3 regions of the Clostridium budayi genome follow, and region 2 is predicted to be linked to each of the others. Evidence: riboswitches for the same ligand, from Rfam matches in the RefSeq annotation. Region 2 holds a riboswitch; each other region holds the start of a gene.
What was found. Region 2 has a riboswitch for S-adenosylmethionine ahead of ACZ5TJ_RS11825 (methionine ABC transporter ATP-binding protein). Riboswitches for the same ligand answer to the same signal wherever they lie in the genome.
Positions count from the first base shown of each region.

Region 1: it holds a riboswitch for S-adenosylmethionine, as region 2 does, so the genes downstream of both, metF (methylenetetrahydrofolate reductase [NAD(P)H]) here and ACZ5TJ_RS11825 (methionine ABC transporter ATP-binding protein) in region 2, are expected to answer to the same signal.
Region 3: it holds a riboswitch for S-adenosylmethionine, as region 2 does, so the genes downstream of both, metK (methionine adenosyltransferase) here and ACZ5TJ_RS11825 (methionine ABC transporter ATP-binding protein) in region 2, are expected to answer to the same signal.

Region 1 covers NZ_AP042456.1:2,332,179-2,335,289, reverse strand. The annotation lists gene ACZ5TJ_RS11200 (MraY family glycosyltransferase) at 1-753, shown strand, start outside; gene ACZ5TJ_RS11195 (GNAT family N-acetyltransferase) at 865-1,404, shown strand; SAM riboswitch class I at 1,459-1,544, shown strand; gene metF (methylenetetrahydrofolate reductase [NAD(P)H]) at 1,612-2,499, shown strand; gene ACZ5TJ_RS11185 (S-ribosylhomocysteine lyase) at 2,496-2,954, shown strand; gene ACZ5TJ_RS11180 (methionine synthase) at 2,941-3,111, shown strand, end outside.
Region 2 covers NZ_AP042456.1:2,463,677-2,466,787, reverse strand. The annotation lists gene ACZ5TJ_RS11835 (RidA family protein) at 1-374, shown strand, start outside; gene ACZ5TJ_RS11830 (DUF503 domain-containing protein) at 576-863, shown strand; SAM riboswitch class I at 1,122-1,266, shown strand; gene ACZ5TJ_RS11825 (methionine ABC transporter ATP-binding protein) at 1,357-2,319, shown strand; gene ACZ5TJ_RS11820 (methionine ABC transporter permease) at 2,320-2,958, shown strand; gene ACZ5TJ_RS11815 (MetQ/NlpA family ABC transporter substrate-binding protein) at 3,005-3,111, shown strand, end outside.
Region 3 covers NZ_AP042456.1:2,633,577-2,636,687, forward strand. The annotation lists gene ACZ5TJ_RS12645 (TPM domain-containing protein) at 1-454, shown strand, start outside; gene metK (methionine adenosyltransferase) at 489-1,664, opposite strand; SAM riboswitch class I at 1,741-1,852, opposite strand; tRNA gene ACZ5TJ_RS12655 (tRNA-Tyr) at 2,154-2,239, opposite strand; tRNA gene ACZ5TJ_RS12660 (tRNA-Thr) at 2,245-2,320, opposite strand; tRNA gene ACZ5TJ_RS12665 (tRNA-Val) at 2,356-2,431, opposite strand; tRNA gene ACZ5TJ_RS12670 (tRNA-Tyr) at 2,437-2,522, opposite strand; tRNA gene ACZ5TJ_RS12675 (tRNA-Thr) at 2,528-2,603, opposite strand; tRNA gene ACZ5TJ_RS12680 (tRNA-Val) at 2,627-2,702, opposite strand; tRNA gene ACZ5TJ_RS12685 (tRNA-Tyr) at 2,709-2,794, opposite strand; gene ACZ5TJ_RS12690 (hypothetical protein) at 2,967-3,111, opposite strand, start outside.

The sequences.
Region 1 (3,111 bases), 130 kb from region 2:
GATAATGAAATGTTTTGGGTATTTGTAGCATCGATTTTAATAGTATGTATAGGTCTTGTAGATGATTATTATAAATCAAAGGGAAAAGAATTCCCTATAATGCCAAGATTAATAATACAGATATTAGCAGCTATTATAGTTTTTAAAGCAGGGGTTTCCTTTAATGGGTTTACTAACATTTTTACAGGACAGTATATTGAGTTAAATGATTTTTTAAAGTTTGTTCTTAGTGTAACTTGGATATTTGGGGTTACAACTGTTATAAATTGGTCAGACGGAATGGATGGTTTAGCTGGAAGTATATCTCTTGTATCGTCAGGTACATTTTTTATTGCCGCAATTATATTAGGCCAAAGCTACTCAGCAACAGTTTCAATAATACTTGCTGGAGTTATTGGTGGATTTTTAGTTTATAATAAATATCCAGCTAGAGTATTCATGGGTGACTCAGGTGCAAACTTTTTAGGATTTATACTTAGTATAATCGCTTTAGATGGCGCATTTAAACAAGCAACTGTATTAAGTTTAGTAGCACCAGTATTAGCAATTGCTGTTCCTATATTTGATAATATCTTTGTTATACTAAAAAGATTTAATGAAGGAAAGCCAGTATATCAAGCTGATAGAAGTCAAATGCATTTTAGACTAGAGGAAAAGGGTCTTACTAAGCCACAAATTGTACATTTAATAGTTGGAATTAGTATCCTATGTGCATGTGCATCAATTTTATTAGTATTTTATAATCACCCGTAAAAGGGTCATAACATAAAAGAGTAAGCATTAGCTTACTCTTTTTTTATATTTTAATTGACTTATGATGCCTTAATTGGTAATATATAAAAAATAAATGAAGGGGGAATATTTATGTATAAAGGGAAAAAGGTATTACTTAGGTGTCATTGTGAGGAAGATATAGAAAAACTTTATGAGTTTATAAATGATTATGAAGTAAAAAAATTTCTAGATCTTGAAACAGTACTTCCATTAACAAAGTGGCAAGAAGAGGAATGGGTAAAAAGAAAAAGAGCTAATGATCAAACTTATGACTTTGCAATAGAAGATTTAGAAAGTGGAAATATAATCGGTGGATGTAGTATAAATGAGACTAGTATAAAAAATAGAAATTGTACAGTTGGAATTATGATTGGAGATAAAAATTATTGGGGAAAAGGCTATGGCTATGATGCATTAAAAACACTTATAGATTTTATTTTTAATGAATGTAATATGGAGAAAGTAAAGCTTAGTGTATATGAGTTTAACAGTAGAGCAATAGCTTGTTATAAAAAATTAGGATTTAAGGAAGAAGGAAGGTTAAAAAAGGAATTATATAGAGAAGGAAAGTACGCAGATGTAATATTAATGGCTGTATTTAAAGATGAATATTTTAATAATACAAAATAGAATATATTTACAAATAAAAGTGTTTAGTATATAATAAAATACAACAATTGGAAAAACTTATCAAGAGTGGCGGAGGGACTGGCCCTATGAAGCCCAGCAACCTATATAAAAATGTGGTGCTAATTCCAGATAGATAAGGATATAAATTTAAGATTACAGGTCTTAGGTATTATCCTAGGACCTTTTTTATTAATAAGGGGGCTTTTTATGAATATTAGAAAACTTTTTGATAGTAAAAGATTAATTTTATCTTTTGAGGTATTTCCACCTAAAAATACTTCACCTGTTAAAACAATTTATAAAGCTTTAAATGAGCTTAGCACTTTAAAACCAGATTTTATTAGTGTAACCTATGGGGCAGGTGGAAGCCTTATAAATAATAAGACTTCTGAAATTTCATCATTAATAAAAAACGTATACAACATAGAAGCGCTAGCACATTTAACATGTATATCTTCTAAGAAAGAAAATATAGATTATATTATGGAGAGATTAGAACTTGAAGGAATAACAAACATTCTTGCATTAAGAGGAGACAATAATGACAATGGAGCCGGTGAATATAAGTATGCAACAGATCTTATAAAATACGTAAATGAAAAAGAAAAGTTTAATATAATATCAGCATGTTATCCAGAAGGGCATATAGAAAATAAAGGTATTGAAGCTGAAATAATGAATATGAAAAGGAAAATTGAATCTGGAACATCGAGTTTTATATCTCAGTTATTTTTTGATAATAATATATACTATGATTTTTTAGATAAGGCAAAAGGTAGCGGTATTAATGTACCAATTCAAGCTGGAATTATGCCTGTTGTAAATAAGAAGCAAATAGATAGAATTACATCACTTTGTGGTGCAACTATACCATTAAAATTTAAAAAGATAATGGATAAGTATGAGTATGATAGTGAAGCTTTAAGAGAGGCTGGTATTGCTTATGCAATAGAACAAATAATAGATTTAGCATCTAGTGGGGTGGATGGAATTCATTTATACACAATGAATAACCCATATGTTGCAAGAAGGATTAAAGAAAATATAGAAGTAATAGTTAAATCAATAAATAATAAGGGGGAAACAATAGCATGAAAAAAGTTGAAAGTTTTGAATTAGATCATAGAAAAGTCAAAGCACCATATATAAGGAAATGTGGAAATCTTAAAGGTAATTTAGGAGATTCTATAAGTAAATTTGATATAAGATTTCTACAACCTAATAAAGAAGCGTTTGGAACAGCAGCTATGCATGCCTTAGAGCATCTTTTAGCTTATAATATAAGAGATTTCCTAGATGGAGTTATAGATATATCTCCAATGGGATGCAGAACAGGTTTTTATATGATTATTTGGGGAGATAGGGACCCTGCAGAAGTTAAAAGTGCAGTAGAAAAAGTTTTAGAGATTGTATTAAAGGCAACAGAAGTTCCAGCAAATAATGAAATTCAATGTGGTAATTATAAGGATCTTTCCCTTTTTGGAGCAAAGGAATATGCAAAAGAAATATTAGAGAAAGGTTTTTCATTAAATATTTATGGAGAAGACTAATATAGAAATAAATATTGATGAAAATGAAGTTTTTCGCTATTTAGGTTATAAAGGCCAAAAAATAGAAGAAGAACTTCTTCTAAAAATACAAGACACAATAGAAGAGGGAAAAAAGTTATTTGCACCAAAAATTATATATAAAGAATATCCTATAAAT
Region 2 (3,111 bases):
TAAAAACAGTAATCAATACAAAAAATGCGCCAGAAGCATTAGGACCATATTCACAAGCTATCAAGATTGGAGATATGATTTTTACATCAGGACAAATTCCAATAAACCCTGAAACAAAAGAACTAGTTACTGAAATTAAGAAGGCAACTAAACAAAGTCTAACAAACATTAAAAACATATTAGAAGAAGCTGGAACAAGTATGGATAAGGTTGTTAAAACTACTGTATTCGTTAAAGATTTAAACGATTTTGCAGCAGTTAATGAAGTTTATGCTACTTTCTTTGAGGGGAAACCACCAGCAAGAAGTTGTGTTCAAGTGGCTAAACTACCACTAGATGCTCCAGTTGAAATTGAAGTAATTGCAACTATGTAATTATTTGTTTTACAATTTTAATTATATGTTAAGATAGTGAAAAAGCCTAAGAATTTAAAATGAATTCTTAGGCTTTTTCACTATAGATTAATTAAAGAAATAAATTAAAGTTAATATGATTTATATAAATAAAAATATGGAATATTATAAGAATATAGAGCATATATTAAATACAAATTATGTAAAGCTTGAGGTGGGAAAATGTACATATTACTTATGAAAATAACAATAAGAAGTGAATGGGTTAATTCTTTAAAAGAAAAAAGAATGATAGTTAGAAGCATAAGTCAAAGGCTTAAAAATAAATTTAATATTTCCCTTGGTGAAGTAGATAATATGGATAATCATAAGTTAATTACAATAGGACTTTCATCAATTTGTGGAAATAATAAAATAGCAGATAGTATGAAGGAGAAAATATTAGAATTTATAGATGATAATGCTGAGGGAGAAATTATAGATATTTTATGGGACGTAGAGAAATTTTAATATTTACTAAAATATGATGAACAATAAGTATCAGTTATACATAGATTAATGATAAATAACACATTAGAAAGGCAGATGCTTTATAAGACTAAAGATATAAAATTATATTATTTTTAAAAACTAATATAAAAAATTATTATATAAAAATTTTTTATAAAAGGTTATTGACAAAGTATTAAAAACATAATATATTATATATAAGTAGTTTATGGATAAAATTTCAAATTAAATTATTTATTTACAAAATAAAATATCGAATTCTTATCAAGAGTGGTGGAGGGACTGGCCCTATGAAGCCCAGCAACCTGCTAAATTAATAGCAAGGTTTAAATATATTTTATATTTAAATTGTTATTTTAGTGTGGTGCTAAATCCTGCAGATTTAATATCTGATAGATAAGGGAATACATTAATAGGGCAAGGAACGTTTCATGCACTAGAGATTTATTCTCTAGTGCATTTTTTATTTTCTAAAAAAGGGGGCTTTAAGTATATGATAAAGGTTAAAAATTTAAAAAAGAAATTTGGGGAGATAGAAGTTTTAAAAGATATATCCTTAGAAGTTAAAAAAGGAGAGATATACGGAATAATAGGTCATAGTGGAGCTGGTAAATCAACGCTTTTAAGATGTTTAAATGGATTAGAAAGCTATGATACAGGAAGTATTTTAATAAAGGATAAGGAAATTAAGGATTTAAACAAACTAGAAATAAGAGAACTTAGAAAAGATATCGGAATGATATTTCAAAATTTTAACTTATTAGAAAGAAAAAATGTGTATGAAAATATAGCACTTCCATTAGAACTTTGGGGATATAAAAAAGAACAAGTTAAGGAGAGGGTTTTAGAATTACTAAAGCTTGTAGATTTAGAAAATAAAATTAAAAGTATGCCGTCAGAATTAAGTGGTGGTCAAAAGCAAAGAGTTGCAATTGCAAGAGCATTAGCATTAAAACCAAGTATACTGTTTTGTGATGAAGCTACCTCAGCATTAGATCCTAAAACAACTAAGGACATACTATCATTAATTTTAAAAATAAATAAAGAAATTGGGATAACTATAGTAATGGTAACTCACCAAATGGAGGTGGTAAAAGAAGTTTGTGAAAAAATAACACTTTTAGAAGGGGGAAAAATTAAAGCACAAGGCAGGGCTGAAGAATTATTTTTAAAGCCAGGAGTTTCGCTTAAAAAATTCCTTGGAGAAAATGATATAGACCTATTACCAGAGAGCGGAATAAATATAAAAATATTTTTCCCAAAAGATTCATCAGAAAATGCACTTATAACTAAAATGGCAAGAGACACAAATGTAGATTTTTCAATAGTATGGGGCAAGCTAGAAAGGTTTAGAGAAAGTGTTCTAGGAAATTTAGTTATAAATATAAATGATGAAGACAAAGATATTATATTTAATTATCTAAAAGAAAAAAATGTTCAGTGGGAGGTATTATAAATGTTTGAAGAAATATTAAAAGCTACGTGGGAAACAGGATATATGGTTTTTTTATCAACATTTTTTGCTCTTATAGTTGGATTCATTATTGCAATAGCTTTAACTTTAACAGCTAAAGATGGATTAAAACCAAACAAAGGAATATATAGTGTACTAGATTTTATAGTTAATATATTAAGAAGCTTTCCATTTGTAATACTTATGGTTGCAGTATTCCCACTAAGCAGAATAATAGTTGGAACAACTGTTGGAAAAGAAGCAATGATAGTTCCATTAACTATAGCAACAGCACCTTTTATTGCACGAATTATAGAAAGTGCATTAAGAGAGGTGGACAAAGGAGTTGTAGAAGCTGCAAAATCTTTTGGTGCATCAGATAGTCAAATAATATTTAAAGTTATGCTTAAAGAAGCAGTACCATCAATAGTTTCAGGATTAACTTTAACTATAATTAGTGTAATTGGATATTCAGCAATGGCAGGGGCAATAGGTGCAGGTGGACTTGGAGATGTTGCTATAAGATATGGTTATCATAGATACCAAACAGATTACATGATTGTAACAGTAATATTATTAATAATTATAGTTCAGGGGCTACAAAGTCTAGGAAATTATTTTTATAAAAGACTTTCAAAATAATAAGTATAAAAGCAATAAGTGAAAAAATAAAAAGGGGGATTTTAATATGAAAAAAAGAACAATAATATCATCAATATTAGTAGGAGTATTATCATTAGCGTTAGTAGGTTGTGGTGGAAATAGTAAAGGGGACGATAAGACTATAACAATAGG
Region 3 (3,111 bases), 170 kb from region 2:
TGGCTATGGATTAGAGGGTGCACTTCCTGATGCACTTACTAATAGAGTTATGGAGTCTATTGCAAAACCTAACTTTAAAAATAATGATTTTGGAAAAGGTCTTTCAGAAAGCTATAGTGCTTTTTCTGATACTATAGCTAAAGAATACGGTGTTACTTTAACTAAATCTTTAAATGTAGAAATTCCATCTAAGGATAAATCTTCTTATAGTTATACATTTATATTTATAGTATTAGTAATTTTATTTCTATACGATTTAATATTTAATAATGGAAGAATTTTCTCAACTATTTTAACATTTATCTTTTTAAACGGAGGAAGAAACCATAGAGGCGGAGGCCCTTCTGGAGGTGGAGGCTTCGGTGGATTTGGCGGAGGCTCTTCTGGTGGTGGAGGCTTCGGCGGTTTCGGCGGAGGTTCTTCCGGCGGTGGAGGTTCTTCTGGAGGATGGTAAAAAAAGGTGCTCTATTTAAGAGCACCTTTTATAATTACATGTATTTTTTGATTTCTTCTACTTTATCTAAGTTTTCCCATGGTAATTCAGCATCTGTTCTTCCGAAATGTCCATAAGCTGCTGTTTGTTTGTATATAGGTCTTCTAAGATCTAAGTCTCTTATTATAGCACCTGGTCTTAAATCGAATACCTTTTGTACTATTTCAACTATTTCTTCTTCTGATTTCTTTCCTGTTCCAAATGTATCTACTTGGATTGAAACTGGCTTTGCAACACCTATAGCATAAGCTAATTGTATTTCTAACTTATCAGCTATTCCTGCTGCAACTAAGTTCTTAGCAACCCATCTTGCTGCGTATGCTGCTGATCTATCAACCTTTGTTGGGTCTTTTCCTGAGAATGCTCCACCACCGTGTCTTCCCATTCCGCCGTAAGTATCAACGATGATCTTTCTTCCTGTTAATCCACTATCTCCTTGTGGTCCACCAACAACGAATCTTCCTGTTGGGTTTATGTAATACTTAGTATTTTCATCTAATAATTCAGCAGGTATTACATAATCAATAACATGTTTTCTTAAATCTGCTTGTATTTGTTCTAAAGTTACTTCTTCATCGTGTTGAGTTGAAATAACTATTGCATCTATTCTCTTTGGCTTGTCGTGTTCGTATTCAACTGTAACTTGAGTTTTTCCGTCTGGTCTTAAGTATTTTAAAGTACCATTCTTTCTTACTTCTGTAAGTCTTCTTGATAATCTGTGAGCCATTGCAATTGGAGCTGGCATAAATTCTTCTGTTTCATTTGTAGCGTATCCGAACATCATTCCTTGGTCTCCAGCACCTACTGCTTCAACATCATCTTTTTCACCTTGTCTTGATTCAAGAGCCTCGTCAACTCCCATAGCTATATCTGATGATTGTTCATCGATAGTTGTCATTACTGCACAAGTATCACAGTCAAATCCGTATTTAGCTCTATCATATCCGATTTCTCTTATTGTTTCTCTAACAACTTTTGGAATATCAACATAACAGTTAGTTGAGATTTCTCCCATAACCATTACCATACCTGTTGTTGTGCAAGTTTCACAAGCAACTCTAGCATGTGGATCCTTTTCTAAAATAGCATCTAATACTGAATCTGAGATTTGGTCACAGATTTTATCTGGATGTCCTTCAGTAACTGATTCTGATGTAAATAATCTTCTCATTCTTCTTCTCCTTATAATATATATTTTTTTAAATAAAAAAAACTCTTCGATAAGAAGAGAACTAGTTTCCTAATCTTTCTTATCTTGTAGATTACTCTACAGGAATTAGCACCACACTTTAATAATTAAATTATTTGTAGGTTGCTGGGTTTCAAAGGGCCATTTCCCTCCACCTCTCTTGATAAGAGTTATGTATTTATTTTTAAGTGAATTTCTTTGAAAATTGTAACACATAGAATTTAGCTAGTCAATACATTTTATTCATGTAAAATTCTTCTATATTTTATAAGTTCACAATTTTTTTCTCTCTATTTTTATTTAAATTTACCTATTAATTGCTATATTATTAGCTTTACCTATATAGTGTTTTTTTATAACATAATATTTTGTAAATATATAACTTAATATTTTATTGTTAATATTCACCACTTATTAAAATACTAAATATTTAGATAAATAAAAAAACATCAAGAATATTCTTGATGTTAATGGTGGTGGAGGAAGGATTCGAACCTTCGAAGTCAACTGACAACAGATTTACAGTCTGCCCCCTTTGGCCACTCGGGAACTCCACCTAAATTGGAGCTGATGATCGGACTTGAACCGATAACCTGCTGATTACAAGTCAGCTGCTCTGCCAATTGAGCCACATCAGCATATAAAGTTTTAATTATAAAATTCAAAAATGATATGGTGGGCACAACAGGGATCGAACCTGTGACCCCCTGCTTGTAAGGCAGGTGCTCTCCCAGCTGAGCTATGCGCCCATAAATGGTGGTGGAGGAAGGATTCGAACCTTCGAAGTCGACTGACAACAGATTTACAGTCTGCCCCCTTTGGCCACTCGGGAACTCCACCTAGTTTGGAGCTGATGATCGGACTTGAACCGATAACCTGCTGATTACAAGTCAGCTGCTCTGCCAATTGAGCCACATCAGCAATATATCATTTTTAAAATTTTATGGTGGGCACAACAGGGATCGAACCTGTGACCCCCTGCTTGTAAGGCAGGTGCTCTCCCAGCTGAGCTATGCGCCCATAAAATGGTGGTGGAGGAAGGATTCGAACCTTCGAAGTCAACTGACAACAGATTTACAGTCTGCCCCCTTTGGCCACTCGGGAACTCCACCAAAACTTTATTTTTTCTTGTCTGTTAGGCGTTTGCCCAACCGACAATAGTTAGTATATAGTCTCCTACCCTATATTTCAAATGACAAAACAGGTCAAATATGGAGATTATATTTTATATTCTACCTATATCTCTAAAATACTCCTATTTTTATCAATAAACATATTTTTATATTAGTTCATGCCTTCTAATAACTTTATATTTATATAAGGTGATAATATCTCCTTAATTTCTTTATAGTCTTCATCCGTAAGTCTACGTTTAATTATATTAAATGCCTCTGCTACTCCTTCTTTTCCATTCTTTTTTTCTAAACTT